One region of the Shewanella glacialimarina genome, then DNA from elsewhere that is predicted to be linked to it. Evidence: riboswitches for the same ligand, from Rfam matches in the RefSeq annotation. Region 1 holds a riboswitch; the other holds the start of a gene.
The links. A riboswitch is a leader RNA that binds a small molecule or an ion and turns the genes downstream of it on or off. The one in region 1 is predicted to bind thiamine pyrophosphate.
Positions count from the first base shown of each region.

Region 2: linked by a shared signal. The riboswitch ahead of FJ709_RS06780 (TonB-dependent receptor) and the one ahead of thiC (phosphomethylpyrimidine synthase ThiC) in region 1 are both predicted to bind thiamine pyrophosphate.

Region 1 covers NZ_CP041216.1:1,931,210-1,946,541, reverse strand. Annotated here, with positions in the region: gene thiH (2-iminoacetate synthase ThiH) at 29-1,141, opposite strand; gene FJ709_RS08390 (thiazole synthase) at 1,141-1,917, opposite strand; gene thiS (sulfur carrier protein ThiS) at 1,919-2,122, opposite strand; gene FJ709_RS08380 (HesA/MoeB/ThiF family protein) at 2,217-3,032, opposite strand; gene FJ709_RS08375 (bifunctional hydroxymethylpyrimidine kinase/phosphomethylpyrimidine kinase) at 3,029-5,059, opposite strand; gene thiC (phosphomethylpyrimidine synthase ThiC) at 5,059-7,056, opposite strand; TPP riboswitch at 7,245-7,345, opposite strand; gene kdnA (8-amino-3,8-dideoxy-alpha-D-manno-octulosonate transaminase KdnA) at 7,548-8,732, shown strand; gene kdnB (3-deoxy-alpha-D-manno-octulosonate 8-oxidase KdnB) at 8,808-9,878, shown strand; gene kdsB (8-amino-3,8-dideoxy-manno-octulosonate cytidylyltransferase KdsB) at 9,950-10,687, shown strand; gene FJ709_RS08350 (DUF2897 family protein) at 10,708-10,965, shown strand; gene FJ709_RS08345 (acyl-CoA thioesterase) at 11,139-11,624, shown strand; gene FJ709_RS08340 (YkgJ family cysteine cluster protein) at 11,721-12,074, opposite strand; gene katG (catalase/peroxidase HPI) at 12,305-14,461, opposite strand; gene FJ709_RS08330 (response regulator transcription factor) at 14,846-15,332, shown strand, end outside.
Region 2 covers NZ_CP041216.1:1,566,684-1,582,015, reverse strand. Annotated here, with positions in the region: gene cysB (HTH-type transcriptional regulator CysB) at 1-929, opposite strand, end outside; gene FJ709_RS06825 (hypothetical protein) at 1,355-2,140, shown strand; gene trhO (oxygen-dependent tRNA uridine(34) hydroxylase TrhO) at 2,246-3,259, opposite strand; gene FJ709_RS06815 (glutathione S-transferase) at 3,468-4,139, shown strand; gene FJ709_RS06810 (hypothetical protein) at 4,353-4,553, shown strand; gene FJ709_RS06805 (NAD(P)H nitroreductase) at 4,814-5,362, opposite strand; gene FJ709_RS06800 (HvfX family Cu-binding RiPP maturation protein) at 5,497-6,096, opposite strand; gene FJ709_RS06795 (phosphotransferase) at 6,286-7,332, opposite strand; gene pnuC (nicotinamide riboside transporter PnuC) at 7,325-7,993, opposite strand; gene FJ709_RS06785 (hypothetical protein) at 7,999-8,259, opposite strand; gene FJ709_RS06780 (TonB-dependent receptor) at 8,374-10,575, opposite strand; TPP riboswitch at 10,635-10,759, opposite strand; gene FJ709_RS06775 (YcfL family protein) at 10,901-11,296, opposite strand; gene FJ709_RS06770 (PaaI family thioesterase) at 11,319-11,807, opposite strand; gene FJ709_RS06765 (PaaI family thioesterase) at 11,800-12,312, opposite strand; gene hinT (purine nucleoside phosphoramidase) at 12,312-12,665, opposite strand; gene FJ709_RS06755 (M61 family metallopeptidase) at 12,841-14,604, shown strand; gene FJ709_RS06750 (LuxR C-terminal-related transcriptional regulator) at 14,735-15,332, opposite strand, start outside.

The sequences.
Region 1 (15,332 bases):
AATGTACAGTATTTAACCGTTTCGATTATCATTTTATCCAGCTATTTTCCCAATCTTTAAACACTGGATTAAAGCCCTTTTGTTGCATGGCTGCTATCACCTGTCCAACATTGCGCTGGTCGCTTATTTCAAACTGATCCAACTGACTATTTGGCTGCTGATAACCCCCTGGTTGGGTTGAACTGCCCGCACTGATATTGGTGATCCCAAGTGGCAATATGTTATCTCTAAATTCAGGGGTTTCACGGGTAGACAAACTAATATCAAGCTGATGATTAAACAGTCTAAATGCACAAATCATTTGCACTAAGCCTATATCGGTTAACACGACTTTAGGTTCAATTCCGCCGGTGCATGGCCGTAACCTTGGCAGTGAAATACTGTAGCGGGTTCGCCAATATTGTCGCTCAAGATAATCAAGATGATACCCCATTAATAACGCATCTATACGCCAGTCATCTAACCCTAACAGCACCCCTAATCCGATTTTATCCACCCCAGACTTAGCGACCCTGTCAGGAGTATCGAGACGATAATTAAAATCTTGTTTTTTACCGCGGGTATGATGTTTTGCATAAGTGTGCGCCCGATAGGTTTCTTGATAAACCATTACAGCATCTAACCCTTGGGAAACGAGACGACGGTATTCATCTGTTTCAAGCGGCTGTACTTCCATTGCCACATAACTAAAATGTTGCTTTATTTGTGGTAAAACATGAGCAAAATATTCAATACCAACTTTAGTTTCATGTTCACCGGAAACTAACAAAACAGAGTCAAATCCACGGGATTTAATGATGTCCACTTCAGCTAAAATCTCATCATCATTTAAGGTTTTACGTTTGATTTTATTACTCATGGTAAAACCACAGTAATCACATTCATTGGCGCACAAATTTGACAAATATAAGGGTAAGTACAACCCTAAGTTAGCCCCAAAACGCTGTCGAGTTAAACGAGCCGACTCCTGTGCCATTTGCTCAATATACGGCTGTGCAGCAGGCGATAACAGCGCCATTAAACTGTTTAGATTGCCACTAGCATGTTGCAATGCTCGCTCAACATCAGCAGCTGAACTGGCATACAGCTTCATTGATAAATCATCAATGTTGAGCTGGCTAAATGTTTCTGAGTAGCGCATTAGCCCACCATACTCGAGGTTAAAAACCCCGTTAACGGACTGGTATTATGGGCATTAGCACTAACTACACCCAGGCCTGCTTGATAAGCTTGTCGACCACTTTGGACTGCTTTTTTAAAACAATCGGCCATTAAAACAGGATTAGCGCTGCTGGCAATGGCAGTATTGACTAACACAGCATCAGCTCCCATCTCCATTGCACGGCATGCCTGTGAAGGTGCACCGATACCGGCATCAACAATCACTGGCACGCTTGATTGCTCAATAATTATTTTTAAAAAAGCTTCGGTGGCTAAGCCTTGATTACTGCCAATAGGGCTTCCCAGTGGCATAACTGCAGCGCAGCCAACTTCTTCTAAACGACGACATAACACAGGATCAGCATGGATATAGGGCAATACAATAAAGCCTCTCTCACATAGCGTTTGGGCAGCGATTAATGTCTCTATTGGATCGGGCATTAAGTATTTTGGATCAGGATGAATTTCTAGCTTAATCCATTTAGTGCCTAACATTTCAAAGGCTAGTTCGGCGGCAAAAATGGCTTCTTTAGCATTTCTGGCCCCTGCGGTATTAGGCAGTAGTTTTACCCCTAATTGCTGTAACGGACTCAGTAAATCATCTAAGCCGTTTTTAAAATCGATTCGCTTCATCGCTAGCGTCACTAACTGTGACTTTGACGCTTCGATAGAGGCCAACATAGTGGCCGAATTAGCAAACTTACCTGTACCAGTGAATAAGCGGGATTCAAATTGATGATCGGCTATCGTTAACATATTACCCTCCCGCTACGGCGGAAAAAAATTCAAGTTGATCATTAGCTTGGCATTGATATTGATGCCACTCGCTGCGTGGAATGATTTGCTGATTAACCACCAGCGCGACACTTCTAGGCTCTATCTGTTTTAGCACTAGCACTTGGGCTAATGAGGTATTGGGCTGAAGACGCTGTAGTTCTCCATTGATGTTGATTTCAATCATCACTGCACCTTAACTATTGTGTTTGTTACTGTTAGTGTTCAACAACCTTGCTCATCATTTAGGTCATCCACTTTTGCCATCACTGACAGATACGTTACTGGCAAACATGGCAATGCTTATCAATATTCATTTTGGCTTTTGACCAAGACAGCCTTTTAGCATCAAAACGATGTAAGACCCCGTACTCTATTGGCCGGCCAATCATCTGGTTCATACCTGCTAACGCCTGCATCGATGCCATAACCCCAACTGCTGGGCCTAACACCCCTGCTTGGCTACAATTTTGGCTTAAAATACTGTCGGACGGATAAACACAGTGATAACAACCGTGAGAGTTAATGCTTAATGCTTGCGTCTCAGATGAATTTGACTGAGGTAAATAGACGAACCATTGGCCTTGATCAGCAGAAATTGATGCACTTATCAGCGGCATTTTATATTCAATCGCGATCCGATTAACTAATTGCCGGGTAGTAAAATTGTCGCAGCAATCAAACAATACGGCTGATGAAAGGCCGCTAGCTAATGAAGATTTGGGTACAAGGCTGTCAAATAATGCCTGATAGTTACCAGGATTAATAAACACCTGATGGGCGCTTAAATCACAAACCACATTCCTTTGATGTAATTTTTTCATAGCAATACTGGCTTTATTACTCCCTATATCATTAGCATTAAACAATATTTGCCGAGGCAGGTTAGACAACTCGACATCATCACCATCAATAAGATGAATTATACTCACCCCAGATGCGGCTAAGTATTGCGCCACCAGCTGCCCTAAACCTCCAACGCCGACGATAATAGCGGTGGCATTCATCAAAGCTAACTGGCCTTTTTCTGACACATCAGTTAGTAGCATTTGTTTGGAGTACTGAATGTATTCATGATCATTTAAGCTAGTTTTCATATGCCCTCCAAATGCGTTTGGCTAGCGGTAATATCACTATCTTGGTATTGGGTTTGTCGATTAGGCGGAGTCGATCTAGTTTGAGAACTAGATCCCGTTTGCTGTGTTGGTTCTGTTTGAAATGACGACTCGGTTAACTGTTGCCATTGCTGACTCAAGTTTTTATAGGCAACAGCCGCATCTTTGGCCTGAGTTATTGCCCGCACCACTGCAACATCATCTACACCAGTTTCGGCAACCTCTTTTAAGCAATCACCATCAATTCCCCCAATAGCAACGGTGGGATAATGACCATTTAGTAACGACACATAACAGGCTAGTTTTGTTAACCCCTGTGGCTTGGATGGCATCTGTTTAGTTGTGGTGGCGAATATATGCCCTAGGGCGATATAGGATAGTTTTAACTGAGTCGCGAGTAGTATTTCAAAGTAACTATGGCTAGATAACCCAAGCGCGATATTATTTGCTGCAAGGGCCGATAAATCTGCAACTAAGGCATCTTCTTGACCTAAATGTACCCCAAATGCACCGTGCTTAAGTGCAAGTTGCCAGTGGTCATTAATAAACAATTGGGCATTAAAGTCTCGACCGAGCTGAATAGCACGTTGTATTTGTTGTTCTAACTGCTGTTGTTCTAACTGCTGTTGTTCTGACTGGTGTTGATCTAAAAGGTATTTAGCGGCAATAGGCGCTGAGGCTTTCGGTTCTGAACTTAACTGCCCTGAACCGTATTTTGCTAACCACATCGCTTTGTGCTGTTCATCAACAAAACTGTGCACCTTGTCATAGGACACTACTTGCATATCTTCCACATCTTGCTTAATCCGCAGTTGCACTGTTTTACAGCCCGCTTTCAATAGCTTCTCTAACATATCTACCGATGACACCACAGGATAAATACCTAGTGGTGTCGACAGTTTTGTGAAATTAATAGTAGCTGTTCTTAATAGCGAGTTATTAACTTGTTGATCAATTCCAAGGGATGGTTTTACCGCTAAAGCAACCTCCTTTGGCGCTGTATCGGTAGCTTTAACATCTACAGCTAACTGTAAAATATGTGGCATTAACTCAAGCGATGTTGGCCAACCGGTTCTGGCTAAACATCCAGGCCCTTGACCAAGCTTAATACTGTGTTTAAGACCGTTAGTGACATAGGCTTTAGCTAATACTATGGCATCGTGCTGCACAAAATCCTGTGCGATAAAACTGGCCATTGCAGATGACAAGGTGCAGCCACTGCCATGGTTGTTAACCGTATCCACGCGATCTGAGCTTAATATAAACACGCTGTTATTATGCTCGGCGCTGCCACCTTCAACATGATGGCAAATATAGACATCATGGGCTTTATCAGTTTGCCATGGCGCATCGCCACCTTTGGCGACAACAGCACACTCAAAATAATCACTCACCCGCTTGGCCATATTAACCATGCAATCAAGCGTCATATTTTGAGTATCAGTTAACTTATGCTGACCGCCACTATCATCTGTCACGTTAGTGTTTATCGCTTCAACAAGGCTGATTAACTCCATCTGGTTTGGGGTGATCATATTAATCACTCCTTTAAATGGACTAAAATCTAGCCTGTGCTGGTTAAGCTTATCACCACTGCTTGCGACCATTACAGGGTCAAGGATAACCGCTATGCTTGCCCTACCATCGAGCTCGTTATTAGTACTAGTGCTAAAATTTCGCAACCAATTAGCCAGCTGATTAAGCTGATGCTGATTGGCAAGCAAACCGATTTTAATCGCTTTAGGCGGCATGTCGGTGACTAACGTATTGAGCTGTGCCAGTAACATTTTTTCTGACACAGCCTCAACTAAACTCACCTGTACTGAGTTTTGGGCTGTAAGCGTGGTGATGACACTGCAACCATGGCATTGCAAGTCAGCAATAGTGGCTAAGTCGGCTTGAATACCGGCTCCGCCACCACTGTCTGATCCTGCAATAGTCCACACTATCGGCTTAAGCCCTGCTGACTTTTTAACTGCTGATTGGACAGATTGAATTACTGGCGCCATTACTCAGCAACCTCTGCCACCGATTTTTGATGATACAGATTTGAGCCTGTCGCTTTAAATTCCGCTGACTTTTGTGCCATTTTTGCAGCTATTGTGTCTTTTGACTGACTAGGCAGCAGATCACCTTGTGCTTGATAAGACTGATAATCAGCCGGCGAAATCACTTCAACATTTTGCAGCGCTTGTTTTTCAAGGTTGGCGGCATATTCACGCACGTCTTGAGTAATTTTCATCGAGCAAAATTTAGGCCCACACATGGAGCAAAAATGGGCGACTTTGGCCGACTCCTGCGGCAATGACTCATCGTGATAGGCTCTGGCTGTGTCAGGATCAAGCCCTAGGTTGTATTGATCTTCCCAGCGAAATTCAAAACGGGCCTTTGATAATGCGTTATCACGTACCTGTGCCCCAGGATGTCCTTTGGCGACATCAGCTGCATGCGCTGCTATCTTGTAAGCAATTAGCCCTTGTTTGACATCTTCTTTATTCGGTAAACCTAAATGCTCCTTGGGTGTGACATAACACAGCATAGCGACGCCATACCAGGCCATCATGGCCGCACCTATGCCAGAGGTAAAATGATCATAACCCGGTGCAATGTCCGTTGTTTGTGGCCCTAAGGTATAAAATGGCGCCTCATCACAAAGTTCTAGTTGTTTTTCCATATTGATTTTAATCAACTGCATTGGCACATGGCCAGGGCCTTCAATAATGGTTTGTACATCATATTCCCAGGCAATTTTAACCAGCTCGCCTAAGGTTTCTAATTCGGCAAATTGCGCCTCATCATTGGCATCGGCAATCGAGCCTGGACGCATACCATCACCGAGTGACAAGGACACATCATAGGCGGCACAAATCTCACAAATATCTCGAAAGTGCTCATACAAAAAGCTTTCTTTATGATGACTTAAACACCATTTTGCCATTATCGACCCACCACGAGACACCATGCCGGTTAAGCGTTTTGCCGTCATAGGGACATAGCGTAATAACACGCCAGCATGAATGGTAAAGTAATCTACGCCCTGCTCGGCTTGTTCAATCAAGGTATCTCTAAATACTTCCCAATTAAGATCTTCTGCCACGCCGTTTACTTTCTCTAGCGCTTGATAAATAGGGACTGTGCCAATAGGAACAGGTGAATTACGAATTATCCATTCGCGGGTTTCGTGAATATATCTGCCAGTCGATAAATCCATTACCGTGTCAGCGCCCCAACGTGTCGACCACACCAACTTCTCAACTTCTTCTTCAATCGATGATGTCACCGCTGAGTTACCAATATTGGCGTTCACTTTAACCAAAAAGTTACGCCCAATAATCATAGGCTCTGACTCTGGATGATTAATATTAAGCGGAATAATAGCGCGTCCTCTTGCCACTTCACTGCGGACAAATTCAGGAGTGATTAACTCACCAATCACAGCACCAAAAGCTTCACCCTTAGCTTTTTTTGTTAGCACAGGATCGCTAACCTCTTGCCTTGCCATATTCTCGCGAATGGCAATGTATTCCATTTCTGGGGTAATAATTCCTTGGCGAGCATAATGCATTTGCGTCACTCGCTTACCCACTTTAGCGCGGCGCGGTGGCACTAGCGCATCAAAGCGTAGATGGTCCAAACCATCGTCAGCTAAACGTTGTTGGGTAAAATGAGAGCTAGCACCATCAAGTGCTTCGGTATCGTCACGCTCTTCAATCCAAGTTTGACGAAGCTTGGCTAAACCCAAGCGCACATTAATTTCAGCATTGGGATCAGAATACGCACCAGCACAATCGTAAACCTTTAACGGAGGATTTTGCTCTGTAAGGGGATTGGTGTCATCACCACCCAAGATGGTATCGGTTTGATGAATTTGGCGCATGGCTACGTGTAAATCAGCGCGGCTACCTTGCAGATAAATTTTTTCAGAATTGGGGTGTTGTAATGGTTTTAAGTTATCAATAAAAGCTTGTGCGCTAGCACGGGTTTCGCGACGAGTTAAATTTGACATGAGCAACCTCGAATAAAATGAGAGAAAGTTGCTTGTCTGGAGGAAAATGTGTTGAGAGCGAGCAATGTCATTGACCCAATTCAAATAATGGTCAAATTCAATTGCTGTCAATAATCAAAGAGGTAAACACGGGTAAAACTAAGTGGATATGGTAAAACCACTTAAGTTTTACGCATGAATAATCACACAAGATTATTATGCTTGTTACCTACGCAGGTTTTAGCCTGATCAGGTTCAACGGATCCCGAATTAACGGTCTCAGCCTTTAAAGGCACTCCGACAAGATGTGCAGCAGTATAATCAGAAATAAGCCTTAATAACAAGATGTAATACCTGCATATATTTTCAAGATGTTATTTAACCTCCTAAGCTAAGCAATAAAGAAAAATGAATTATTTTTCAATAACTGTCGCAGTCTCCCCACTAACCTAGTTATAATTAGCGGGTTTATGTAAACGCAAAGATGCGTAGAATTTTAGGAGATAATTTCCATGCCAGGTTTTGAATTATTCGGTCCAGAAGAAAAGCAGGAAGTCGCTGACGTAATGGAGAACGGTTTTACCTTCCGTTACAACTTTGACCATATGCGAAATGATCGCTGGAAAACTCGCGACATGGAGCAATTACTCTGTGAGAAGATGAACGTTCAGCACGCTCATCTTGTATCAAGTGGTACTGCTGCACTTCAAACGGCTATGGCTGCTGCGGGTGTTGGCGCAGGTGATGAAGTTATTGTACCGCCGTTTACTTTTGTGGCTTCTGTAGAAGCGGTATTTATGGCTGGTGCCATCCCCATTTTTGCTGAAATTGATGAAACCTTGTGTTTATCGCCAGAAGGCATTGAGGCCGTTATTACCCCACGCACCAAAGCAGTAAATCTAGTGCAAATGTGTGGCTCTATGGCAAAAATGGATGAAATCAAAGCCGTCTGTAAGAAGCACAACTTGATTATTCTTGAAGATGCTTGCCAGGCCATAGGTGCAAGTTACAAAGGTCAAGCACTAGGCACTATCGGTGATGTCGGTTGTTACTCTTTTGACTCAGTTAAAACCATCACTTGTGGTGAAGGTGGCGCTATTGTCACTAACAATTCAGATATCTACAACCACAGCCATATGTTCTCTGATCATGGCCATGACCACGTTGGCAGTGACCGGGGCGCTGAAGGTCACCCAATAATGGGATTGAACTTCCGTATATCTGAAATGAACGCCGCGATGGGTTTAGCCCAGTTACGTAAGCTAGACAAAATTATTGCGATTCAACGTAAAAACAAAAAGACCATTAAAGATGCGATGGCACAAATTCCAGAAGTGACTTTCCGTGAACTACCTGATCCAGAAGGTGACTCAGCAGGTTTCTTAAGCTTCTTCTTACCAACAGAAGAGCGCACAATTGAGATAAACAAGAAACTTGCGGCAAACAAGGTCGATGGTTGTTTTTACTGGTATATCAACAACTGGCATTACCTCAAAAATTGGAAACATATTCAGGAGCTTAAAGCCCCTGCTGCGTTACCAATTATGTTAATTGCTGACCGCCCTGACTATACACAAATTAAAACACCAAAATCAGATGCCATTATGAGCCGTACGATTTCGATGTTAATTAAACTGTCTTGGACAGATGAGCAAATTGCAGAGCGTATTGAAAACATCAAACGTGCTTTTGCTTAAATAACTTATCTTCTATCACCTCATTTGAGGTGATAGTACTTTTTACAGTAAATATCTCAACTGGAGAGTGTTGTAATGAGTTTTAAAAATTTTAAATGTGTACCAAAAATGATTTTTGGTCGTGGCTCCTTCCTGCAATTGGACGTGGTATTAGAGCAAGAGCGCAAAGAAGCCGATGATTTTGTGGTATTTCTGGTTGACGACGTACATCAAGAAAAACCATTAGCAGGCCGAGTTCCCAACAAAAGCCAAGACTTAGTCATTTACGTTAACGTAGATGACGAACCAACAACGGTGCAAGTTGATGCATTAACAACACAAGTTAAAGCGTTTAACACTAAACAACCAGTCAGTGTTGTTGGTTTAGGCGGCGGCTCTACAATGGATTTAGCCAAAGCGGTATCGCTTATGCTGACTAACCCAGGTAGCTCATCTGAATACCAAGGTTGGGATTTAATTAAAAACCCTGCAATTCACCACATTGGTATTCCTACAGTATCCGGTACCGGCGCTGAAGCATCACGTACTGCGGTACTGTGTGGCCCTGTGCGTAAGTTAGGCTTAAATTCTGACTACACTGTGTTTGATCAAATCATTATGGATTCTGAGTTAATCGCAGGTGTTCCAACTGATCAATGGTTCTACACTGGTATGGATTGCTTCATTCACTGTGTTGAGTCTTTACAAGGGACATACCTCAACGAATTTGCTAAGGCCTTCGCTGAAAAATCGATGGATTTATGCCGCCAAGTTTACCTAGACGATCATCCAGAAAAAGATGACAAGCTAATGATGGCATCTTACATGGGCGGAATGAGCATTGCTTATAGCCAGGTGGGTGCATGTCACGCTGTATCTTACGGTTTAGGCTATGTATTAGGCTACCATCACGGTATTGGTAACTGTTTAGCATTTGATGTGCTTGAAGAGTTTTACCCAGAAGGTGTGAAAGAATTCCGTAAAATGATGGAAATTCATAACATCACATTACCGAAAAACATCTGTAAAGACTTACCAGACGAGACTATTGCTAAGATGGTTGCTGTCACTAAGAGCATGGGCCCATTATGGGACAATGTTTACGGTAAAGGCTGGGAAGAAAAAGTTACCGATGAAATGCTGACTAAGCTGTTCCGTCGTATATAATACGTCTAAGTCATTTTGTCATAAGGGCTCAGATGAGCCCTTTTGTTTACCATTAAAATAGGTTTTTATTAATGAATGTTACTCTATTAATTCCAGCTCGTTATGGTTCAAGCCGTTTTCCTGGAAAGCCATTAGCGCCGATTAATGGTAAACCGATGATCCAACACGTTTACGAACGTGCCTCATTAGCCAGAGGATTAGACAATATTTACGTTGCTACTGATGATGTCCGCATTAAAGATGCCGTTGAAGGTTTTGGTGGTAAAGTGGTTATGACTAGCGCTGATGCCGCATCGGGTACAGACCGTATTAATGATGCTATCAGCCAGTTAGGCTTAGCCGATGATGATTTAGTGATTAACCTACAGGGCGATCAACCCTTAATTGACCCTATTTCGATTGAACAAATCATTAGCTTATTTGAACGCCATCCTGGTGAATTTGAAATGGCGACCTTAGGGTTTGAAATCACCGATAAGAAAGAATTAGACGACCCAATGCACGTTAAAATGGTGTTCGATAATGACTTCAACGCATTGTATTTCTCACGCGCACGCATTCCGTTTGGCCGTGACACTAACGACTACCCTGTCTACAAACACTTAGGTGTTTATGCTTACACCCGTCGTTTTGTTAATGCCTTTGCCCAATTACCACTAGGTAAGTTAGAAGACCTAGAAAAATTAGAGCAACTGCGTGCATTAGAATACGGCTATAAAATAAAAATCGCGATTAGCGCATTCGATTCACCAGAAGTTGATACCCCTGATGATATTCGTAAATGTGAATTACGCTTAGCGGTTGATTAACTAAACCTTGGAGCATCATTATGGATTTATCAGGTTTTGAAGTGTGGATCATCATTGGGTTAGTACTTGGTGTGATTGCCAGTAATTTAGCCGTATTAAAGTACAGCGCTAAATTTAAAATGCCACATTTAGGTGATCACAAAGATAAAAGCATTGCTCCAGGTGAAAGCGCAGATAAAAATGCCGATGAACATCAGAATGACAATACAGGCGATAATGCTGGTATAAATAGTACTGATACAAGCAAAAAAGATAACCCATCAACAAAAGCAGATTAATGCTCACTGGCTGTTGTTAAATCTTTAAAACCAATGTTGTTACTCACATTTAAGGCTTCTCATTTTAATGAAATGAAGCCTTAAATGATTTTGAGTAATTGTTTTTAAATTAGGTTAATACCCTCTAAAAATTCAGTATTCAACCTTAGTTTCGCATAATCCTTAGGAGTAATATGCCCCTTACCGCCACTGATACCAGCTCAAACACAACCCATAAATCAAGTACAACAACGACAACAAATTCACCTAAAGCAAACCTAATGTCAGACGAAATGCTCACCCGCATTGACCAATCTGAAGCTCGCGTCATTAAAGCTATTTTTCCGTCTAACACCAATCATCACAACACTTTATTTGGTGGCGATGCATTAGCATGGATGGACGAAACCGCTTTCATTGCTGCGACTCGTTTTTGCAGAAAGTCTTTAGTTACTGTTAGCTCCGACAGAATTGATTTTAAAAAAGCCATTCCAGCAGGCAGTTTAGCCGAATTAGTCGCTAGGGTTATTCATGTGGGTAATACCTCGCTTAAAGTTGAAGTGAATATTTTCGTCGAAAATATGTATGACGACCATCGCGAACATGCGATTAGAGGTGTATTTACTTTTGTTGCAGTGGATGAACAACGCAATCCTACCAAGGTTTGGCCATTAGGCTAACGCACATAGCACTCCAATAATAGAAACATCAACTTTATCAATGACCACAAGGATGTCGGTCAAGTTAACGTCAGCTATTTTCCAACCACATCACATTTACACTAATACCTGGCGGGTATTTTTGATGAAATGATGAATTTGATTTTCAACTTTAATATCAATCATCTCTTGGGGACGACAGCTATTTGGGCATGGCATATTAGGTGTAGTACCAAATAACCGGCATATTAATGGTCTTTCATCGTAAACCGTACAACCATTTGGCCCTAAATGTACGCAGTTAAACTCATTTAATGCCGCGTCATGCTCAGCATCTGATTTCACTGGTAAACGTGACATTTCTTCTGAGGAGGTGGTGACAGGCCCGCAGCAATCGTGGCAACCTGGTTTACATTCAAACGTCGGAATACGATCGCGTAAATGGTCAACTATCTCTCGGTTATTATTCATAACGGCCTAATATTCTATAATTTGTCGTTATTATAGTGGCATACATACCACATTAGAAGTTGATCTTGGTTCTGGTGAGCTTCAAGCTGATGATCAAGTGTGAGGTTAAATGATTCATTGACCGTAAACAGTATATAAAAAAACCACTGTGCCGCGCACCTTAATGCGCAACACAATGGTTTACATTCAAATATTGCCTTTAGATTTGCAATCTAAGCAGCTATTTATGTTTACGCTATATCAAAACGGTCTGCATTCATGACTTTAGACCACGCGGCGATAAAGTCGTCAACAAACTTTTGTTTGTTGTCATCTTGAGCATACACTTCTGCATAACCTCGAAGAATCGAGTTAGATCCGAATACCAGATCAACCCGTGTTGCAGTCCATTTGACTTTGCCGCTATCTCGCTCACATATTTGATACAGATTTTTGCCTGCCGGTTTCCAGGAATAATTCATATCAGTTAAATTGACAAAGAAGTCGTTAGTTAACGCGCCCTCTTGCTCAGTAAATACTCCGTGTTTGGTATTATCATGGTTAGTACCAAGTACCCGCATGCCGCCAACTAATACTGTCATTTCGTGGGCGTTTAGCCCCATCAATTGAGTACGGTCTAGCATTAACTCTTCCGCGCTCACGGCATAATCGTTTTTAAGCCAGTTACGATAAGCATCGTGAATGGGCTCTAGCACATCAAATGACTCAGTATCGGTCATTTCAGCTGTAGCATCACCCCGACCTGGCGTGAATGGTACTGATACATCACTACCTGCAAGCTTAGCCGCCTTTTCAATACCGACATTACCAGCCAAAACAATAACATCAGCCAAGCTTGCACCGCTTTGTTTTGCTATTGGCTGCAATACCGCTATCACTTTAGATAAGCGTGCAGGCTCATTACCCTGCCATTCATTTTGTGGTGCTAAACAAATGCGAGCACCATTAGCACCACCACGAAGATCAGATGACCTAAAGGTTCGCGCACTGTCCCATGCTGTGGCGACCATTTCGCTGATCGTTAAATTACTGGCGGCAATCTTGTCTTTAATCGCCTGAATATTGTAGTCAGTTTTACCTGCTGGTACAGGATCTTGCCAAATTAAGGTCTCTTCTGGCACATCAGGGCCAATGTAGCGAGCTTTAGGCCCTAAATCACGGTGGGTTAATTTAAACCAGGCTCTAGCAAACACATCAGAGAAATATGCAGGGTCTTTGGCAAATCGTTCGGTGATTTTACGATACTCAGGATCCATTTTCATGGCCATATCGGCATCTGTCATAATTGGATTACATTTAATCGATGCATCTTCAACGTCAGCAGGTTTGTGCTCGTCTTTTATGTCTACAGGTTCCCACTGCCAGGCGCCTGCGGGGCTTTTCTTAAGCTGCCAATCATAATTGAGTAGCATGTCAAAATAGCCATTATCCCATTGGGTTGGATGAGTTGTCCATGCACCTTCTATACCGCTGGTGACAGTATCACGGCCTATGCCGCGTTTGGTTTTATTTAACCAGCCAAAGCCTTGGTCTTCAATTTCAGCACCTTCAGGCTCAGCGCCTAATAACGAGGCATCGCCATTACCATGGGCTTTACCTACAGTATGACCGCCAGCAGTTAGTGCTACGGTTTCTTCATCATTCATTGCCATGCGGGCAAAGGTTTCACGCACATCTTTAGCTGTTTTAAGTGGATCAGGATTGCCGTCTACGCCCTCAGGGTTAACATAAATAAGCCCCATCATCACAGCAGCTAACGGATTGGCTAACTCACGGTCTCCTGAGTATCGGCTATTCGCGTTATCAGAAGGTGCTAACCACTCTTTTTCAGCGCCCCAGTAGATATCTTTCTCTGGATGCCAAACGTCTTGACGACCAAACGCAAAACCAAATGTTTTCAATCCCATAGATTCATAAGCTATTGTGCCTGCATAGGCAATTAAATCGGCCCAACTTAGCTTATTACCGTATTTTTTCTTGATCGGCCAAAGTAGACGGCGTGCTTTATCCAAGTTACCGTTATCTGGCCATGAATTTATTGGGGCAAAACGTTGATTTCCCGTACTGGCTCCGCCTCGACCATCGGCAATTCGGTATGTTCCTGCAGCGTGCCAAGTCATACGGATCATTAGTCCACCGTAATGGCCCCAATCCGCTGGCCACCATAATTGGCTGTCAGTCATGAGTAAGTGAAGATCTTTTTTAAGAGACTCAACATCGAGCTTTTTAACTTGGTCTTGATAATTGAAATCAAGTCCCATCGGATTGGTTTTGTTGTCGTGTTGATGAAGTATGTCTAGATTTAGCGCTTTAGGCCACCACTCCATATGTGACATATCACTCTGTGTCGCGCCACCGTGCATAACTGGGCATTTACCTGCTGACATTGTGTGTCTCCTATTAGTTACTTGAAAAGGCATTTAATTGTGCTGCGTCAGTAACATTGAAACTCTTCTTTTTAAATCACTTACTTTAACTCACGCACTAACTTAGCAGCTTTATACTTAATAACATGGGGTTAGGATCAAAAAAACCAACCTTTATCAAGTATTAAGCTTAGTTAATGCATTATGAATTTCAATATTTCTCCACTCAACCACCATTTATAGACCATTCAACCGATTAAGATAGCCAATTTAATTAGACCAAAGTCTACTTTTGTTGTAATTTTGCACTGTTGTAGGTTCATTTAGACACAAAGCAATGGAATACCAGATAACTTTTCTGTTACATTGATTTAATCTTCAAGCGCAACAACGAATATAAAAGCCATGAAGCTAGAAAATTTAAGTATCATTATTGCCGACGACCACCCCTTATTTCGTAATGCCTTGCGACAAGCTTTAAGCTTAGCTTTTAATAACACTCAATGGTTTGAAGCTGACAGCGCAGAAGCATTACAAAAATTGATGGACTCAACCGAAGTCCCTGTTGACCTTATTTTGTTAGATTTACAAATGCCGGGATCACATGGGTATTCGACGCTTATCCATTTGCGCAGTCATTACCCTAATATTCCTGTTGTGGTCATTTCCGCACATGAAGACATCAATACCATTAGCCGTGCCATACATTATGGTAGCAGTGGTTTTATCCCGAAATCGTCATCAATGGAAACCTTGGCAGAAGCCCTAAATGCCGTTTTATATGGCGATATTTGGTTGCCCGCTGGCACCCAAATTTTACCAGTAAGTGATGATCCGACAGACCAAATGGCCAGCCGTTTATCTGATTTAACCCCGCAGCAGTACAAAGTAT
Region 2 (15,332 bases), 360 kb from region 1:
TGTTGATCACGCAAAGCCACCGCATTTTCAACCACAGTACGGGTTAAATGGGGAGCAAAATGCAACATGAAGTCGTACATGTAACCACGTAAGAAACTGCCACGTCTAAAGCCAATTTTAGTGGTGCTGTGAGCAAATAAATGACTGGCATCTATCGCGATTAAATCTTTATCGATATTGGCATCAATTGCCATAGATGCAATAACCCCTACTCCTAAACCAAGACGGACATAGGTTTTTAATACGTCAGCACTGGTTGCACTAAACACCACTCTAGGGTGTAAATTAGCACGATTAAAAGACTTTTCAATTTCAGAGGCTTTATCAAAACCAAATACATAGGTCACTAAAGGATATTTGGCTAAATCTTCAATACTAGGTTTAGTGATACTGGCTAGAGGGTGATCGCGGGTGACCACTATTGAACGATTCCAGTGATAACAAGGTAGCATAATTAAATCGGTATAAAGGTGCATCGCCTCTGTTGCAATAGCAAAATCAGCTTCACCTCGAGCCGCTTGCTCACTAATTTGGCTAGGTGTGCCTTGATGCATATGTAAATTAACTTTAGGGTAACGCTTAATAAATTCTTTAATTATTTGCGGTAGAGCATAACGGGCTTGGGTATCAGTTGTGGCAATATTTAGCTCGCCTTGATTTGGCTTAGTATATTCTTCTGACACTTTTTTAATGCTTTCTACTTTGCCTAGAATATCATTCGCTATTTCGATAACCTGCAAACCAGCGGGTGTAACATGCGTTAAATGTTTACCACTTCGTCCAAAGATTTGGATCCCAAGCTCATCCTCTAGCATACGAACTTGTTTGCTGATCCCCGGTTGTGAGGTATATAAATTTTCAGCAGTAGCTGATACATTTAAATTGTGTTTGACCACTTCGGCAATATATCTTAATTGTTGCAGCTTCATGGCACCATTCCTTACTATTTAATTGGAACATTAGCAGTAATGACGCAACAGGACGCCACTAACCTCAACCCTTCTATAACTAAATGTTATAGATAGTAGCAAATGTAATGCAAATTAGCATATAAGACAAGTGAAAATAGCCTACTGTAACTCAGCAAAATCCCCCTGAAATAGGCGTTAGTCGGCAAACTAACACGTGTAACAAGCTACACAAATAGTGCTTTTGATGATCATTCAACAACTAACAACAACTTTTATCATCAAAATGACTGGGTTTTCAACGACAGTAGGCATAACTTACGCTAAGATATATATTAATTTTGGTTTTGCTATTCATCTAGTATTAAAACAACAAATAGACTCGTGTTGCCTCTAACTGTTTTTAGATGCTGTACACGCAATAACTATGACAACATGGAAAACCTATGTCTTTAATTCTAATATTAATGCTGATTGGCGCTCTACTGCTACTCATTATTGGCTTCAGTATTATTCAACAACAAAAAGAGCGAGCTGAAGCAGAGCGAAGATTAGAAGTCTCTCGTCATCGCGCTATTATTGATGAAACTGAAGCTGTTTTAGCTAACTCAGGAGCGGCATCTTGTTCTAGCCATATCATCTTAGTCCTTTATAAACGGATACAAGATGCACTCGAACAATCTATATCGCATGCGTCAGGCCAATTACTGAGTGATTATCAGCGTCGTTTAAGCGACATAAACAGCCAAATCAGCAGTATTTCTGGTTCGACCCCTCAAGTACCTCCGGTTGAGAACTTTCGCTTACCTGATAATGATCGACAAGTATTAGACCTAGTAAAAACCTTAAAAAAGCTTAAAGCTATATTACGTGCCGAGCATAATAAGGGAAAAGTTGATCCATCTGTGTTCAACGCAGAAGAAATGCGAATTGACAGCTTACAGCAACGTATTAACGTGGAGTCTATGATTTCCCGTGCACGCGCGGCATGCTACATGAAGCAATATGGTTCGAGTAAGCAAATGGTGACTAAAGCCCTTTCTACATTGCACCTCATTAAAGCCCAAACACCTAACGACCCCTTTATAACCCGAAAATTAGATGAAGCAAAACAGCTGTTAGATGAAATTATGGGTGCGCAGAAAAACTCAGGTCCTGCGGTTCCGCAACCGAAGAAGAGTGATGACGAAGACGATTTAGATATGTTATTCCAGCGGAAGAAAAAATGGTAACAGGCTGTATTATTGTCTGAATAACCGCCAAAACGGCTTCTATCTAATTAAAACAAAAAAGCCTCATTTACTGAGGCTTTTTTGTTTTATGATTTTGGATAATCACTACTTTTGCTTTTGTTTCTCTTGTGCTTTCTTTAATGCTTCTTTGTCTTGTCTGCGCTTTTCAATGACTTGATTTACGTCACTGCCGATATGGACCTCACCACGCTGCGTAGCGAGCTGTACCTGGCGTTCACGTTCAATAAAACGTTGACGTTGCTCGTCTGTCACCTTGTCAATACAATGAGGACAGCTAACACCTTGCTCATACGCAGCAGACAGTTTTTCTTGTTCAGTAATAGGCATGCGACAAGCGTTGCACTGGTCATATTGACCTTTCTCTAACGCATGATTCACAGCAACACGATTATCAAAAACAAAACATTCACCTTTCCATAAGCTGTCTTCTGGCTGAACTTCTTCAAGATACTTAAGAATGCCCCCTTCCAGATGATAAACCTCTTCAAAGCCCTGTTCTTTCAAATAGGCGGTTGATTTTTCACAGCGGATGCCACCGGTACAGAACATAGCCACTTTCTTGTGCTTAGCAGGATCAAGATTTTGCTTCACGTATGCTGGAAATTCACGGAATGTTTCTGTTACTGGATTAACCGCATGTTCAAAAGTACCAATTTGCACTTCATAGTCGTTACGAGTATCAACGAGTAATACATCAGGATCAGAAATAAGTGCATTCCAATCTTTAGGCTTAACATAGGTTCCGACAACTTTACGTGGGTCGATGCCTTCGACTCCCATAGTAACAATTTCTTTCTTCAGTTTAACTTTGGTGCGATAGAAAGGCATTTCATTATCGAAAGAGACCTTAGTGACAATATTATCTAAGCCAGGCTGTGAGTCTAGCCAGGTGAGTAAAGCATTGATGCCCTCTTTATTGCTGGCTACCGTTCCGTTAATGCCTTCACTGGCTAACAACAATGTTCCTCTTACGTCATGTTGCTCCATGACATTAAGCAATGGCTGTCTGATGGTTTCAAAGTGAGGTAAAGCAACAAACTTATAAAGAGCGCACACCACAAATTCTGATGTAGCTGCTGGTGTAGGTGTAGTAGACATAAGATCTCCGCTAGCTGGAACTTCATTTCCAGTGCATTGTGATTAAAAAGTTGTGTGTCGAGGCCAAAAAACGGCCGGAATTATAACTAAATCACACTAAAAAAACAGTTATTAATCCATCAATCGTATTTTCTGCGTCATTTGCCCCTCAGTCTGGAGCTTTTACGGTAGAATATTGCTCTATTTAATGATTCCTACTCAGGTTAGCATGATAAATTATTTGTATACTTTTCGTCGTTGTCCTTACGCTATGCGTGCAAGAATAGGGCTACACCTCAGTACACTTAATCCCGATGTGCGTGAAATTGAGCTTAAAAATAAGCCTGCTGAAATGTTAGCTATTTCAGCAAAAGCAACTGTGCCTGTTTTAGCTTATCAACAGCACACCATTGCAGAAAGTTTAGACATTTTCCAATTTGCGATTACGCATTATACTCTAGATACGTGTCCATATTTAGATGAAACTCAATATCAATTAGTTATTCAAAGTATTCGCTCTGAAGAACAACAAGCACTGGTTTATAAAAATGATAACCACTTCAAACCCTGGTTAGATAAATATAAATATGCTGATAGACACCCACAAATGAGTCAATCGGCTTATCGACATAAAGCTGAAAAATTTGTACAAGAGCTTGAACACAAACTTAATCTACAAACATTTTTATTTGCTAACAGTCCAACATTTGCTGACTACGCTATTTTTCCCTTTATTAGACAGTTTGCAGCGGTTGATCATAAATGGTTTGAGTCTTGTGAATATACTAAAGTACAGCAATGGTTATCAGCGCTCGTTAGCTGTGGTCTTTTTAAAAAAGTGATGATTAAATACCCACTTTGGCTAGATAAAAAGAAATCAATTCCACTAAAACCACAATAAAATAGTTATTAAGTATTAATTCGAAGTAATAATAAAAAATAATTTATATTTTAATAACTTAAGCCTCTTTTATTTAGAGCAAACTTCAGGTAAATTAACTTACTCCGCACAATAAAGCTAAGTATTAAGATGGATTTTTAACTATTTTGCAGCAAGTTCACAATTAACAATTATGCTTAATAAAAGTCATTGCATAACGCAAAGGAAAATGACATGGACAATATGGATATTACGCTAGCAATACTGCTTGTTACACTGATGCTATTACATGTTTTATTTTGTTACCGTGCGATTACCTCGCATGCGCATATAAGCAATAATAAACGCTGGTTTTGGAGTGGAATTAGCTTAGTGATGGGACCATTAGGTTATTATGTGTTTCAAAACTCATTACCGCTAGAGTCTCTTGAATAACTGTTATTTATAGCCCTTATCTTTATAGCTTAAGTTCTAAAGCTTAAATTTTAAAGCTTCACTTGTTTTTGGTTATGTTTTTACATTAAGTTTTTAAATTAAGTTTGATGCTTGAGAAGTTATAACGGCTTAACAATATCATTTAATTTTATCGCCGAAATGTATGTGCTCATAGGCTAGTATTTAACGCATACATTCAACACAGATAAAACTGTTATATACCTAGTGCCTATTTGATAACAGGCACTAGAATGTATCCACTACAAAGAACGCGCAAACTGGCGCCCCTCTTTGAGTGACTTTATTGGTGCCGTTACCGTTGGCGTACCTATATATAAAAAGCCTACTATCTGATCATTGTCATTCAAGCCTAAATCTTGATGTACGTTTCTGTCAAAAGCAAAGTCTCCCGAACGCCACACAGCCCCTAAACCTAGAGAAAAGACAGCCTGTTGCATCGCCATTGTTGCACACCCTGCTGCTATGTGTTGTTCTATAATTGGTACTTTAGAATGAGTTTGTGTTTTTGCCACCACAGTGATAACCAATGGCGCTCTAAATGGCATTTTTTCAGCTTTTTCGATAAAAGCTTCATCGGCTTGCGATTTTTTTGCGGCACTGACAAAAATCTCAGCAAGGCGAGTCAGACCATCATCTTGGGCAATAATAAACTCCCATGGCGTTAACCCACCATGATCAGGTACACGAGCGGCTGCATTAAGAATGAAGTCCAGCTGCTCTGTCGTTGGCGCTGGAGTGGTCAATCTTGGGCTAGACTGTCGAGTTAATAATAGTTCTGATGCTTTCAATGTTTTTATCCTAGCGATGGCTTTACTTAGGCTGATAATAACAAATATCCCACCTGTTTGGTGGGATATTTGCATTGGGTTTAATCGGGATAAAATTAGCCTAGTGTCATTAATACTAATGCCATGAATACTGCTTATGCAGTTTTAGCCAGAAAGCGCTGAATATAATAGTCGAGGCTCACGTAACGCCCTCCTCCCATAAACAGTAACACCAAAAGCATGAGTAAATAGGTAATAGCAAACTCAATGCCGTTATTCAAAATAACAAAGTTACCTGAACTGGTTAGCCATTCATAATTACCATGTTGCTGTAAAATAGCTTTAGCCGCGGCGAGTTTTTCACCCGCTTCTAACACACTGTTATTAGCAAGCCATGAGTTAGTGTCAGCAATAGCTAACCAGCCATTTTGCCAATGAACCGCAAAAGCTGCCACAGCCATTGTCACTATTAAAGGTAATGAAATAAGTCTTGTTGCCAATCCTATGAGTAACAAAAAACCACCAAAAAGTTCAGTTCCAGCCGCCAAAGCGGTCATCACTTCAGGCATAGGCAGACCAAGGCCCCAATCAGGATTACCAAACCAGGCCGCGGTATCTTTGAAATGGGCCAATTTATTGTATCCAGCTTGCATCAACACTGGTGCAAGATAAATTCTTAATGCTAGTGGGGCCAGACCATCAAAATGAGACAGTTTTTGAAGTATCTTTTGGTATAAAACAAATAACGTTTGCATCCAACTTCCTTTATTAAACAACATTGTTATTACTTTAACTATGTCAGAAATATTATGTAAATGGGTATGGCTAAATAAGACCCTGTATAAGCCAAAAATATTTCAACACAGAGATATTTAAAACCAAATTCAGCTCGGCTGGGCAATGCACACCACGAATATTGATTTAGTTACTATCTAAATTTTGGTTTAAGGATAGCTGAAATCAATTAATGAAAAGTATCTATGATACAAGGGGAAGGAGTTTTGGCGGGTATCTCTTGCCATCAATAAAGCCCACATAGCACAAAATAGCCAATAACAATTTATCGCATATGCTACGCATTTGGGGGCATTATTATTTAGTGAAGGAGATGCTGTTTCTGCTTGCCATTGAAAGTAGGCTTGTAACAAAGTATCAGTTTGTTGCTTTGACAAACTATGGGTTGCCAAAATTGACGCAAAATCAAAAAGAGGATGACTGGTGGCTGCATATTCAAAATCAATACACATTAATCTTGCTAAGTCTTTATTTTGATAGCCGTGAGTGTTCAATAGCAGGTTAAAGGGGGTTAAATCTCTGTGGCAAAAAGTCGGTGCAATTAAACATTCCTCTAATGCATTAAACCACTGCTTAACCATGTCGCTTTGGTCGTCGAGTTGGTTGAAATAGTGTTGCCATTCGGCGGTTTCCTGCTGATAAGAGGCTATAAGCTGCTGCCGATACTCGTGCCATTGTTGCAGTAAACTCACCTTTTTTTTAGGTAAAGGCAAGGTTGACAGCGTTTTTAATACAGCAAGAAGTTGCACTACAGGTTGTGAGTTTGATTTACCTATGAGTATCTCACCCTGGCGAGGAGTATTAACACCATACTCGTGATATGCCTTATTCCAAGGTGTAGTTTCAACAATAAAGTCACTGAGATAAATTTCATAATTATCACTGTAAAAGTGTAATTTAGGTGCTATTGCTATCTGCTGTGCTTGTTGCCAGCTAGCGACTTCATCTTGACGAGAGCACCATACTGCATCAACTTGATTCACTCTTAACACTTGTGATTTTTGCATCTGTTCAATTTGGCATTTAAGCAGATAATTTTGGTTACTCAATCCCCCTGACAAGTGTTCAACGCTGATGCAATACTTAGCCAGTTTTTCCAGTTGATTAGCAGGTACAAGCTTGAGCAGCAAGCTGACCACGTCATTAGGAAGTAAGTTTAACGCTGATTGAGCAACCAATATTTCTAATTCAACCATTTTGAGATAGTGGCTCTGAATTTGAATCTGTTTCTGCGAGCCATGTTTTGCGCCACATAAAGTATCCCACCACAGCCATAAAGACATAAAGTACAAACAGTGCGGTTGTCAGCATTAAGCCTTTACTAAAGTACAAGTAAATTGATAGCGTATTGATAATAATCCAATAAAACCAATTTTCAAGCACCTTTTTGGCCACTAAAAAAGTCGTCATTACTGCAAAGCAGGTAGTGGCAGAATCTAAATAAGGAAATGATGCCTGGGTGTAGGTTGCCATAAGATAACCCACAATAATTGATATTATTGATGTCACAGTGATCAACATGAAATGCGTATTAAGCGACCAACTGACAATGGCTGAACCACTGTCATTAATAGCATGCTCTGGACTATTACTCGGCTGTTGCATCCACATCCAATAACCGTATACAGCCATCGCCATATAATAAATATTAAGCACTGACTCCATTAACAAAGACACTTTCCAGAAAAGTACCGTATAAATTGCCGTGCTGATAAACGCCGCTGCCCAGCACCAAATATTGGTGCGCATGGCTAATGCCAGGTACACCACGGCTAAAATGACTGCAACGGCCTCCCAGGCGGTCATGACACCCATTTCATTGAAGGCCTGGCTTATTGTTTGGCTAAATTCAAACATAAACATTACTCACTGTGGGCTAAATTAAGTTCACCACCAATAAACTTACATACAAATACCGCCTTGCCCCACTTAACATGTGCCGCTTGCATTTCAATCGCCAGCATCGACATAACATCACCATACTCTCCACATATCTGTGTTGCCATAGCATTGGTTACTCGCTCAATATTGCTGTAGCTGTCAACACGGCCTATAAACCACTTAATAGGGTCTAGGTAATTTTCATTAAATGGATACATGCTAATTTCTGCAGTTAATTTCATTATTGCACCTCAAATAGTATTTGCGGCGCCTGGAAATACCAAACCGCCGCAATGGTTGAGCTCATTTAACAACGTCCAATATCAACATATGATGCAAATGAGCTTCACGAAAAATCACATAAATTTATAGTCGAAAGTTACGCCAATTTGACGTGGGTCACCGTAACGAATGTATTGCTTATCAGCCCAATCTGTATCGGGCTCGTTACCAAAGTAGAATCCACGCACGCCATAGTTTTCATCAAACACATTACGACCCCACAAATAGGCCGACCAGGTTGGTGTTTCATAACCTAGGCGAGTATTGACTATGTTATAAGCGTCAGATTGAGAGTCATTGCTGTCTGAATAATAGAAGTCACTTTTACCACTAGTATTAATATTGGCAAACCAACCGGAGTCAGCAAGATAAGTCACACCAGCGCTGTAAGTAAAGTTGGGTGAGTGAGCTAATTCGCGTCCAGATAAATCAACAATAGTCCCATTTTTATCTTGGTAGCTATAATCGCCATATTCTGTTTCTAACCAGCCAAAACTACCGTACATTTGCAGATTTTCAGTCGCGTACCAATTCAAGTCAAGTTCGGCGCCGTAGTTACTTGAGCTGCCTGCATTTTCAGTGAATAACACAAAGCGTTGTGGATTTTCAGGATCTTGTAATGACGCTGCAACTTGTTGATCTTCTCTGTCCATAAAGAAAAGCGCAAAGTTAGTATCAATTGCTCCCGCTAACCACACAGACTTAACGCCTAATTCGTAGTTATATAAAATTTCAGTATCGAATTGTTTTTTATCAGCCAACTCTGCAGGTAGAGTCATGTTAAAACCACCCGCCTTGTAGCCGCGAGCCACTTTCGCATAAGCGTTATGTGCAACATTAAGCGCTTTAGACAAGGCTATATGGCCGCCCCACATGTCTTCAGAAGGTTTGAAGTTGTCATTATTAGTATCAGAGTATTCACTCTCACGACGCTCAAGGCGTAATCCGCTAGACAGTATGTAATCATCGCCTAAATGACTATCAAGTTGCGCAAATACAGCGAAATTAGTCGCATCATAGCTTGATTGCAACACTTCATCAGGCCAGGTGTTATATTCAGAATATAAGTCATTGTCTTCTTGAAGGTTCATAGCGTACAAACCAACTAACCAGTCCGTTGAGTCATTAAAAATACGGCTTGCCTGGTTTGATGTGAAGCGAAATTCCTGCGATACAGTGTTACGGTCGCCCTTTTTGTTCCAGGTATAATCGTAAACACAAGGTGCTGAGCCTGTGACATTCCAGTTATCATCATATTCATTACAGGTTTTACTGCTCCAATAAGCAGGATTAGCCCAGTCACCGTCGTATCCATGTTGATGATCAGTTTGTGCAAATGAGGTTAATGAGGTTAGTTCAAAATATTTAGCCCCTGTGAACGACAGTTTTAGCCCTGCGCCAGTGGTTTTTTGATTATCAATACCGGGTTGATCCGTTAGGGTATCAAAACCATTATTATCCAATGTCCATGCATCATAACCGTTGTTATAGTTGGCGTGTAACAAGGTTAAGTCTGCCTGTACATCATCGGTGGCATACCAACGTAATTTTGCTCGGGTGGTCAATTCATCACGTTGATTAGTATCATCACGGCCTAAATAGCTGTTGTTTCTATAACCATTCTGATCATGCTTTTCAAGCGACACTCGATAAAGTAGCTTTCCTGAATCCGTGATAGGACCAGAGCTAAAACCTGAAAAAGTTTGCAGATTATCATCACCTAAACTGACTTTAGCGCCATTTTCAAACGTGTCTGTTGGGTCATTACTTTTAAGATAGATCAAACCCGCTAATGCATTGGCGCCGTATTGTGTGCCTTGTGGACCACGTAATACTTCAACCTGTTGCATATCGTACATGCTTGACACCATGCCAAGACCTGACAAATCGATATCATCAACAATAAAACCAACCGATGAGTTGGGCGCGCCTTGATATTGCTCTTGTTCGCCAATTCCGCGTATTTGGAAGTATTTTGGGCGTGAGCTACCACCCGACCAGTTAAAGTTAGCAATAGAGTTTAATACATCTTCAAAATGCTGCGCGCCTTCATCTTCTAATTGCTGGGCATCGATAACCGTGACACTTGAAGGCATTTTATCAAGACTGATATTGCTGAAATCTGCATTTACGACAATCACTTCCATCTTTTCAGATTCAGGTGCGATACGCTCAATAGATTCAGTTGCTGCAAGACCATTGGTTGCATAAAGTGCCGTAAAAACAGCTAATGCGAGTGATGATTTTACTGGGAAGATATTTTTTACAGGAAGCATAGGACCTCAAATATTAAGTTTGAGATCCGGCAAGTAGCGATAAAGAAGTGCACATCCATGAGATCGAAGTGGCCCATTCCTACGCCGGTATTAGCCGGATCAGGTTCTAAGGGTTCATCATTTGATATCTCAGTTTTCCAATTAAATATAAAATTTAACCAGCAAAACACCCCTTGGCGGAGGGGATTATATCTTAAATTTAGCTCGCTAGCAGGCAAAACTAATACTTTTTTCTGACTAAAAATAAAGCCAGCAAATGCTGGCTTGATAAACGTGGATTTTTACTCATCTTAAAGGCTAAACTGCGGTTTAGCTAAGTTATCGGTTAATTTGAAAATGCCTGGCGAATATACACCTCAAACCGAGTGGCTGTGGCATTAGGGGCAACCGCATTAACTTGCATTTGTTGTTTGCCGTGTAGCTTAAGTGATTTCCAGCTAGTGGCTTCATCTTCAATGGTAAAACCAGTGGCATCAAACCAGGTGAATTTATACTGTAGGCGTAAATCTGTTGCCACTAAACTATTGATTTGTGCCGCTGCTTGAATTAAATCTGCGCTCTGGCGCTCATTCACATTAGTCACTGACACTTGTCGGCCAAAAGTACTGTTATCGACTCGTACTTCGCCTTGGGAATTAACTGAAATACCCGCTGTATGATTTGCACAGGCTGACAACAATAAACTTGCAGATAATACGAAGTAACCCGTTAACTTTTTGATATTCATTGCAAAGCCTCTTCATTTATTCAATCAAAAAATGTGCTCTAGCAGTGGCAATTAACTGCTTTCTATTGGTTTGCCAGCAATTAATACTCACATTAGCCACTCTACGTCCCTGGCGAGTAATTTTACATTCTGCAAAGGTATCCTGGTGTAAACCTGCGCGTAAATAGTCAATGGAGAAATCGACAATTTTAGGCACCTTCTTGGCTTGCATAAACACCATTAATTGCACAATTGCCGACATTTCCATAAAACCTGCTATTACACCACCGTGTATAGCGGGCAATATAGGGTTGCCTATATTGTCATCCTTAGCAGGTAATTTAAACACCATTTCGTCGCCAAAACGTTCTACCGACATACCAATAAATTGTGAATACGGTACTTTAGCCAGTAAATAACTGTAGTCATTCAGTTCAATCGCACGTTTTACCACATCTCTCACATCCAGTGAGGCTGAAGTGTCTGGTGTATCGCCTTGAGTTGCTAAGGTTTTAGAGTCAGTCATGTTTGGCCTCCGGTAAATTGCCCATTAATGCCTGGCGAAACTCTTCGCCGACCATTTCAGGACTGATACGCATAAAGGTGCCAACGGCATGGGCGATAGGCTCATCAATGCTGTCCTGATAAGCGATTGCACGGGTAAAGGCTACGCTAGAGGATAATCGATAACATTCAGCAAACGCATACACAGCTTTGTGCGGCTCAGCCGGTTTCATATAATCGACACGTAGATCTAATGTGGGTGATATTTCTAAGGTTTGATATTTTTTTAAAATTGCACACACTACCGCAGTGCCGCAGGTTGTATCAATCAATGTGGTGATCACGCCGCCATGAATAACACCGGTATCTGGATAACCGATAATATCTTGACTGTAAGGTAGTTCAATAAGTACATGGTGTTCGCTGGCTTCTTTAACCGACAAGCCTAATCGACGACACTGGGCTAATTGATTAACAAATCGGGTTGCCACTTCCGTTAACGGGAAAAAATCAGAATTAATTTTCATTAGCCGCGGCTCAACATAGGTCCAAGCGGCTTACCACCTAATAAATGCAGATGAATATGGTACACTTCCTGGCCACCATGTTTATTGCAGTTCATGATCAACCGATAACCATCTTCGGCAATGCCTGCTTCATCGGCAAGCTTGGCCGCGACAGTCATCATCCGACCTAGGGCTAATTCGTCCGATGCTTTAACATCATTTGCAGTCGCAATTAGATGGTTAGGAATAATCAAAATATGCGTCGGTGCTTGCGGTGAAATATCACGAAATGCAGTAACCAAATCGTCTTGATAAAGAATATCAGCAGGAATTTCACGACGAATAATTTTGCTAAAAATGGTTTCTTCAGCCATTTGATTGTCCTTTTTGCGATAGCCATGTTGAATGACAAAATGTGGATAGGCTTAAGTTTATAGTATTTTTCAATAAATATAACCGCTAATGATGCTTTTTCATTGTAGTCGTTTGCGTAAACCCGGCAATTTTGGCAGCATGGGTTTATTATCGTTTCTAGCGACTGGACCTTTTATGCATCATCACATTCATGCCATCGATCCCAAAGCCCATTTATTTGCCGTAACCGCCACATTGAATAATGCTCAGCCGCATCAAATATTCAGCTTACCTGCCTGGTTACCGGGCAGTTATATGATCCGTGACTTTGCTAAGAACATCATCGACATTCAATTTTTTGATGAAAATGATGCGCCGATTGCCTTTACGCAACTCGATAAACAAACATGGCAAGTGGATAATCAATCAACCACGATTACCTTGCGTTATCAAATTTATGCCTGGGACTTATCGGTGCGCACAGCTCACCTTGATACTAATCATGGCTTTTTTAATGGTAGCTCAGTTTTTCTCGCTGCCAATGGATTAGAGCATCACCCTCAACAGGTTACGATAGCGCCACCAGCATTAAATGACTTAATCCAATGGAAAGTGGCCACCAGCATGACACGCGCAGCGGGTGAACAATTTGGTTTTGGCGAGTTTACCGCTGAAAATTACCAGGACTTAATTGATCATCCGGTTGAAATGGGCGACTTAACCATTGATACTTTTGTCGCTGCAGGCGTACCACACGATATCGTGTTAAGTGGAAAGCATCGCGCGAATATGGCCCGCTTAAAGCAAGACTTAAAAGCAATTTGCGAGTACCAAATTCACTTTTTTGACACCCCTGCTCCGTTTGAACGCTATGTGTTTATGACCACAGTATTAGATAACGGCTTTGGTGGTTTGGAGCATAAAGCCTCTACTGCCTTAATGTGTTCACGCAATGATTTACCTAAAAGTGGACAAGGTGAAGTCGAAACAGGCTATCGCACCTATTTATCCCTTTGCAGTCATGAATACTTCCATAGCTGGAATGTAAAACGCATCAAGCCGGCAAAGTTTACCCCGTTTGATTTATCCCAAGAAAGCTACACTGAGCAATTATGGGCTTATGAAGGTATTACCTCTTACTTTGATGACTTAATCACTTATCGCAGTGGCTGTATAGATCAAGAAAGCTATTTAACCTTATTAAGTGAAACCATGACTCGGGTTTATCGTGGTCAAGGCCGCTTTAAACAAAGTTTAGCTTCATCAAGCTTTAATGCGTGGACAAAGTTTTATAAACAAGATGAAAATGCCGCCAATGCTATTGTCAGTTATTACACTAAAGGGGCGCTATTTGCGTTACTGTTAGACTTAACCTTAAGACTTGAAACCCAGGGCAGTATAAGCCTGGACGATGTGATGCGCATTTTATGGCAAGAGTACGGTTTAACCGAAAAAGGCACCGATAACAAAAGCCATCAACGCATTGTTGAATCATTATTAAAGCGTAATTGTGATGACCTTTTCAGCTTTATCTATAACACAGATGATCTGCCGTTAGCTGATTTACTCGCTAAAGTGGGCGTTGAAATGAGCCTGCGAAGCAGTGAAGGCAGCAGTGATACTGGCGGCAGTAAAGCCAAGGGCTTCAAAATTGGATTTGGTGCCCGCGTTAAGGCAGAAAGCTTAGGCTTAAAAATACTTGCCGTCACCCAGGATAGTCCAGCTCATCAGGCAGGTTTAAGTGCTGGCGACTTATTGATAGCCGCTGATAATTTACAAGTAAATGGTCAATTTGAGCAACAACTGCAACACTACCCTATTAATGAGTCGATTAAACTGCATTGGTTTAGACGCGATGAATTAATGCAAGGTGACTTAATAATTCAAGCTGCTGTAAATGATACAGTGATGCTAAAGATTAAAGATAAAAATTTAGTCAAACTTTGGTTATCTCAATAGACAAAATAACTTAGCGCTTAAATATTAGCGCGAACTGATTAAAAAAAGTGCTTAAGCTTAGCCCTAGAAGGTATCGTATTGTGTGCGATATCTTCTAAGCTAATTAAGTCCGTCATTAGTCAAGTGGTCCCTAAACCATCACCTCATGAACATGAGTTTGAGCCCATGCAATTGCTTGACCGCGGCTTGATACCCCAATTTTTCTAAATGCGCGGTACAAATGAGTCTTAATAGTCGATTCACTAACAAATAGTTTATTGGCGATATCAAGGTTAGTATTGCCAGATAATAATGCCTGTAATACTTCACGCTCTCTAATGGTGAGGTTATCAATATCATTTTCATTGTCTAGATTGTCGGAATCAACACGTAAATCAGCAGGAATAACACTTTGGCCTTTTAAAATACTTTCAAGCCCTTTGCCTAGAGTGGTTAACATTGCATCAGTATAAAAAACGCCTAATGTGGTCTTAGGGTTTATTAAAAATCTTGCATCAACTTGCTTAGGAAAATTGATAAACACGGTTTTCGTTTCAGCTAACTCCCGTTCAATCACTCGCTGTAATTGATACGTTTGTTGTAAATCTATTGTCGACAGATCAAAAACAACTAAACTGCATTTCTGCACCGCAAGAAAGTCGGCCATGTTACCTGGCTGCGCACAGGTTAATTTAACTAAAAACTCTTGTGGCCATCGTACTGTCAATAAATCCATTAATAAATGCGAG